2 regions of the Microbulbifer sp. CNSA002 genome follow, and region 2 is predicted to be linked to the other one. Evidence: riboswitches for the same ligand, from Rfam matches in the RefSeq annotation. Region 2 holds a riboswitch; the other holds the start of a gene.
What was found. Region 2 has a riboswitch for thiamine pyrophosphate ahead of thiC (phosphomethylpyrimidine synthase ThiC). Riboswitches for the same ligand answer to the same signal wherever they lie in the genome.

Region 1 (3,412 bases), 670 kb from region 2:
AAACTTGCTCATAAAATAAATTCCTTTTTACTTACCCTGATTATTAACACAAAAAAGTGAATGATTTTGGCGTAGCTGGAGACAGAGACTGTACTGGCATAATGCCTAGACTAGATAGTACTTAACTTGTGCCCCTGAAAAATAGCAATTTATCATTCAGAGCCAAAAAAACAGAAAATCGAATCAAGTTCTGAGGGGGTACCAAATAGGAAGCGTAAGCCGCCAGCTCTATTAGCAAAGAAATAATACTTAATCTGTGAATAATTTGAACAGAGCTTCATATTGTTGTCGTACAATACAACCACCAGCCCCTTAAAAGATATACTTTTCCCAAACCCGGATATTAGATTCTGCTATTAGCGGCATAAAGTTGCCCCTCCCCCAACTCGGCATGCTGATAATTCGGCACGCCGGGTGCTTCTAAATAAGCTGCTCCCCATTAAGCGAATCTGCGATCCAAATTCAAGGCACCACAGCCCTGACAGTGTTTTATAAACGCTTCTTCTATGCCCAGGGGCTCCTGGCAGTAAAAGCAGTGCCCAGATCTTACCGTTATATGAACAGCCAATTTTTTGCTGTAGAGCATAGGCAATTTAAGTTCACCGCTCAGCGCTTTTATCAAACTTACGCTAATACGCCCCTCAGAAAAATTCCGCGTAATTTTTTGAATGTTCGGCAGGGCCTTATCAGCAAACTCCCAAACTTCACCACAGTGGTCACAGGAAATCATCATTTCCCAATTTACTCCGCCTTTCCAAAGATACAATTATTTTAGTCCCAAAGGCTGAAGTATTTTCTCCATCTGCTTAAAGGAAAGGCGACACAGCAAAGAAGGAAATAATCTTTCCAGCCACCACAGCAACTTAAGTTTTGCTGGCACAACAATGATTTCTTTGTTCTTTGCAATTTGAAACAAAGCCTTTTCTGCAAAAGCATCAGCAGATATTGGCCCCAGAGGCTCGAACATCTCTGCCTGCTGTTGAAGTGGAATGGGGGTTGGCATCCGCCCACTGACGCCACCTCCCTGCAAAATCGGCGTTGATACTGCCCCGGGGCACAAAACACTCACTCGAACACCGCAGGACCCAGCTTCAGGGCGAATAGCCTTTGATATTGCCACCACAGCACTCTTGGAGGCTGAGTAGGCGGCCATTGCTGGCGACGGAACTAAAGCCGCCATTGAGGCAGTATTGATAATATGGCCAGAGCCCTGGCGCTTCATGGCCTGGAAACCACATTGGAGCCCATGAATAACGCCAAACAAATTGATATCAATCGCCGCTTTCCAATCTTCAAGATTATGATCGGAAAAATATCCACCCACCCCTATACCAGCATTGTTAAAAAGGAAATCTAACGGAGATATTTCACTAATGACCTGAAAAAATTGATCAAAATTACGAACATCCAAGTGAACAAACGATGCTCTCCCACCGGACTCCTGTATTTGGCTGACAACCTGCGTAGCCAGGTCCCGCTGGATATCCGCGATAATGACTTGAGCCCCAAGTGCTGCCAGTCGACATGCCAAGGCCGCACCGATTCCAGAAGCACCACCGGTAATCAGTGCCGTCTTGCCACTAAAGTAAGATACCTGATCCATAAGCGCTTTCCCTTCCTTGCTTTTACCACTTTATACCCCAGTTTCTGCTATCATCGCGCCCGCAAAACCTAAGGGGTGGCCTTGCCTGAGATGTCCGGGGATCAAATTGGTCTGTCGCGACAAACCCTTGAACCTGATCCGGTTAATACCGGCGTAGGAATAGGTAGACAAAGCAAAACCTCCCCACGTCGCACTCCGGGTCTCTTTCACTGCCGTTATTCGAGAGAGAACCATGAAAAAACAGTTTCCCACCCACCCTATTGCCTGGTCTGTCAGCCTTGCCAGCAGCCTGTTCGCCGGTATCGCCACCGCCAATACCGCAGAAACCGGGCTTGAGGAAGTGGTGGTTACGGCACAGCTACGGGAAACCAACCTTTTGGAGCTTCCTTCCAGTGTTACCGTACTGGATGAAAGCGCGATCGATGCGCGGGGCGCGGCCAATCTGGACCAGCTTTTAAACATGGCGCCCAATGTGAATTTTTCCTCCGGCGCCTCCAGGGGACGATTTGTTCAGATTCGCGGCATTGGTGAGCGCAGCCAGTTTATCGACCCAGTAAACCCCTCAGTTGGCCTGATCATCGACGGTATCGACTTTACTGGCCTGGGACTCGCAGCCAGCACCCTGGATATCGATCAAGTGGAAATCCTGCGGGGCCCACAGGGCACGGTGTACGGCGCTAATGCCCTGGCCGGCCTGATCAACATGACCAGTGCAGCGCCCACCAGTGAGTCAACCACCAAGGTGTCCGCCGAGCTAAGTGAGTACAATGGACAGAGTCTGTCCGCGGCTACCAGTGGTTCTTTGAGCGATGCTCTTGGCTATCGATTGGCTGCCAGCAAACGCAAATCCGACGGCTATACCGAGAATGTGTATCTCAACCGAGATGACACCAGTAATATTGACGAGTCTGTACTGCGCGGTAAGCTGGCCTACTCCCCGTCCGACGATTTAAAGCTGGGCGTTACCCTCTTCTATATCGATGTTGATAACGGCTACGATGCTTTCTCTCTCTATAACACTCGCGAAACCCAATCTGACCAGCCCGGCTGGGATCGCCAGGAAACCTTTGCCGGCGCATTGACTGCTCAATGGTCTGGTAACGAGAACTTTACTCTAGAAGGCACTCTCAGCCTCGCCGATTCAGATACAGAATATGGCTACGATGAGGATTGGAGCTATGTCGGCTTTCATTCCTGGGAATACAGCTCCACGGATAATTACCAGCGCGATAAAGACAATATCAGTATTGACCTTCGCGCACTCTCTACCGAAGAGTCCAAGTTATTCTGGGATCGCAGCCACTGGGTAGTGGGCCTTTACGGCCGCACGGAGCGCGAGGACCTGAATCGCAACCAGAGCTTCCGCAGCACTTTTGATACTGAAAACTCTGCCATCTACGGCCAGCTCTCTACGGAAATCACCCCAGCGATCAACTTGATCACCGGTCTTAGACTGGAAAGACGCGAAGCCGATTACTCTGACTCCTATAACATCGATGCAGATAATGGTGAAAATCTGTGGGGCGGCAATATATCCCTGCAATACCATTACACCGGCAACACCCTGCTCTACGCTACGGTTTCCCGGGGCTATAAAGCCGGCGGTGTAAACGGCAGAATCATCTCAGAATCAACAAGCAACACTGAGATCAACAGTGACATGTTCGAGTTCGATACCGAACAACTGCTCAACTATGAATTAGGTATTAAGGGCAGTTGGCTGGAGAATCGTTTGCAAGCCCAGGTTGCCGCTTTCTACCAGGACCGGGATGACGTTCAGGCCAAGGTTTCTATCTTTAACCCTGCCGA
Region 2 (3,412 bases):
TAACTTTGTCCCATCAGCACGATGAGGAGCTGCGCAAACGTATTGAACAGCCTCAGGGAGAAAAGGGTAAAAAGCTAATCGAGCCGGCTGCTGTGTTGACTCTTGGGCAAGAGTGGTTGGCGAAGCAACTCGAACAACGAGAATTCTTGGAGGCTAAATTTATTGAGGCGGAGCTGGAAGTTGAGGGCCACCATTTGATGCGCTTGGAGGGGGTGGCCAACAATGAGTTCTTTACTGCACTTGGATTCGAGGAAAACGATGTGCTGTTGAGGGTCAATGACAGTTGGGTCCACAGTGGTCAGAATGAGCTTTGGAGTGCTCTTACCAGTGGAAAAGTAATTGATGTTGCCTTTATGAGAAAGGGTTTGCCGCATAGATTGCAGTATGTGGTTGAAGAGAGTGGTTACTTTGATGAGGATTTAGGTAAGTGAATTGATTAGGGCCCGCGGTACTTTATTGCGGGCCCTGAATTTACCGAGCAGTAAAAGTTACTTATTTATCCGGATTTCCTTGCCACAGTAGGTCAGCGACAATATTTTGTCCTTGAATGCTTGGGTGGAAACAGTCTCCACCATCAATATCATCTTTATTAAACTGAAAAGTCCCGGCATTTAACTGATCCTCACCGGTATATTCAGCAACAACTTCTACCCCATTCATACCGTTGTAACTTTCTGCTTCCTCAACAAGGATTTCGTTATAACGTTGTTGGGCTGTGGCTATTCCGTTATAACGAGTAGCAAAGCTCTCTCCATTCATCGAGCCGCCATTTGTTGCAATTCGGCAGATTCCGAAAGTCGACCAGACACTCTCGCAATCTACGCGGGAATTACCGCTTTGCTTATCCAGACCCGCTGCCCGGAGATCGTGTACTCGTGGTACTGAGCCGAGTACTATCGTTGAGCCGTTAGGGAGACCATCGACTAATTTGTCCAGACCAGCTTGAACTGCCGAGCGCCACTCGCTATCGGTGTAAAGTGGATCGTTACAGTTGGCTGGATCGACGCAACCCCGGTTACAGATGTCATTACCGCCCAATACTACCTCGACATGATCAGGTAAATTACTTTGAGATAGAATCCGATCGGCTTGAGTGGAGAAATTGTCGCCTCCACTACGCATCTCAGCACCGGATTCCGCTGCACTTTTATTGGCAGCCATATTGGGGTAGTTAACTTTATATTTATCGTGAACACTCTCCACTGAATTGTCGTCGCCGTCAAACCAGGAATGCTCGGGTTGGTCCCCGCCGAGAAGACAAAACAGGTCCCAGAAATACTTATTGCGGGTACAGTCTGCACCGAATGCCATGGTAATACTGTCACCCGCAGCAACAGACTTGGAGGGGGCTGCCATTGCTGGCTGTATCGACAAGATGCTCAAACAGAGCGTTACTAGAACTCCATATTTATTCAACATTGTATTTTCTCCCACACCGACTTTCGCCGTAAGTTGTTATCGTTTTATTCACTGCTCCGGTAAACGAGAAGGAGTGTAGGACGCACTCAGATATTGTGAGTGATGAATGCTTGAGACCCTTTGGTCAGTTATCAATAAATTGAAGTCTGTTGGAGTTTTGTCGCCGAGAGCATTGATTACTTTATTGGCGTTTCAAAGCTTTAGTTTTTCTGGCACAGTTTTATGCCATCTGTTTTTCTTCGGACGCTTCCACTATACTGCGCTCTACTTGTCGGAGTGCCTGTGGGCTGAGATCGCTGTTGCGAGATCCGTTGAACCTGATCGGGGTAACCCCCGCGTAGGGAACAAGATCTGAAGTCGCCTGTTTTGTTACAGTTTGGCGTCTTTTCTCTTTGTATGTGCCCTGGATGCTGCGACCTTTAAATTTCCAAGTTTTAAGGTTACGCATGTCTGAGATCATTGAACAATCCGGTAAAGCCGGAAAGTCCTCCCGCGCTGCCAGTCGCGATTCCGCTAAAGAATTTCTTGAAAATCTCACGGTTCAATCTTTCCCCAACTCGAGCAAGGTGTATTTGCCCGGTGAAACTCCCGACATTCAGGTTGGTGCTCGTCAGATCTGTTTGGGAGATAGTTTGGTAGGGGGGGATGCAGAGAATCCGGTGTTTGAACCCAATGAGCCCCTCACCATTTACGACACTTCGGGCCCCTATTCCGAGCCCAATTTTAAAGTGGACGTACGGGAAGGGTTGCCCAAATTGCGCCAGGGCTGGATAGAGGCCCGCAGAGATACTGAACTGCTGGACTCTCGCCAAGCGGCCTACAGCCAGAAGCGTATGGCGGACCAGGGGCTGGATCATATCCGCTTTGAAAACCTTCCCAGCCCTCGCCGGGCCAAACCGGGACAGAATGTATCTCAGATGCACTATGCCCGCCGCGGCATTATTACCCCAGAGATGGAATTTATCGCAGTGCGCGAAAATATGGGGCGAGCCAAGTTGGCAGCGGAAATGAGTGAAAGTGAATACCAGAAGGCACGTGATGGTATTTACATCCCCGAGCAAATCACGCCGGAATTTGTGCGCCGGGAAGTTGCAGAAGGGCGGGCAATTATCCCGGCGAATATTAATCACCCGGAAGTGGAGCCGATGATTATCGGGCGCAACTTCCTGTGCAAGGTGAATGCAAATATTGGTAACTCGGCTGTGACTTCCTCCATTGAAGAGGAAGTGGAGAAACTGGTTTGGTCTACCAAGTGGGGCGCGGACACGGTGATGGATCTGTCTACCGGTGCCAATATCCACGAAACCCGCGAGTGGATTCTGCGAAACTCGCCAGTGCCCATCGGTACTGTGCCGATTTACCAGGCGCTGGAGAAAGTAAACGGAATTGCTGAAGATCTTAACTGGGATGTGTTCCGCGACACCTTGATTGAGCAGGCGGAGCAGGGGGTGGATTACTTCACTATTCATGCTGGCGTGCTTTTGCGCTATGTGCCGCTCACTGCGAAACGTATGACTGGGATTGTCTCTCGCGGTGGTTCCATTATGGCCAAATGGTGTCTCGCCCATCACCAAGAGAATTTCCTCTACACCCACTTCGAGGAAATCTGCGAGATTATGAAGGCTTACGATGTGAGCTTTAGTCTCGGTGATGGCCTGCGTCCGGGCTCAATTGCGGATGCTAACGATGAAGCCCAGTTTGGCGAGCTGCACACGCTTGGCGAGCTGACTGAAATTGCCTGGAAGCACGATGTTCAGACGATGATCGAAGGCCCCGGTCATGTGGCTATCCATAAGATCAAAGAAAATATGGATGAGCAGCTGAAGCACTGCCACGGCGCACCTTTCTACACTCTAGGTCCATTGACCACGGATATTGCTCCCGGCTACGACCACATTACTTCCGGCATCGGCGCTGCACTTATCGGCACTTACGGTTGCGCCATGCTCTGCTATGTGACCCCCAAAGAGCACCTGGGCCTACCCAATAAAGA

Region 1: linked by a shared signal. The riboswitch ahead of ACG1BZ_RS14190 (TonB-dependent receptor) and the one ahead of thiC (phosphomethylpyrimidine synthase ThiC) in region 2 are both predicted to bind thiamine pyrophosphate.

Annotation. Positions count from the first base shown of each region.
Region 1 is NZ_CP172449.1:3,189,610-3,193,021, forward strand. Features, by position in the region: gene ACG1BZ_RS14175 (DUF2608 domain-containing protein) at 1-12, opposite strand, end outside; gene ACG1BZ_RS14180 (hypothetical protein) at 440-733, opposite strand; gene ACG1BZ_RS14185 (SDR family NAD(P)-dependent oxidoreductase) at 767-1,603, opposite strand; TPP riboswitch at 1,665-1,780, shown strand; gene ACG1BZ_RS14190 (TonB-dependent receptor) at 1,836-3,412, shown strand, end outside.
Region 2 is NZ_CP172449.1:3,861,005-3,864,416, reverse strand. Features, by position in the region: gene ACG1BZ_RS17100 (thioredoxin domain-containing protein) at 1-431, shown strand, start outside; gene ACG1BZ_RS17095 (SGNH/GDSL hydrolase family protein) at 493-1,419, opposite strand; TPP riboswitch at 1,682-1,780, shown strand; gene thiC (phosphomethylpyrimidine synthase ThiC) at 1,866-3,412, shown strand, end outside.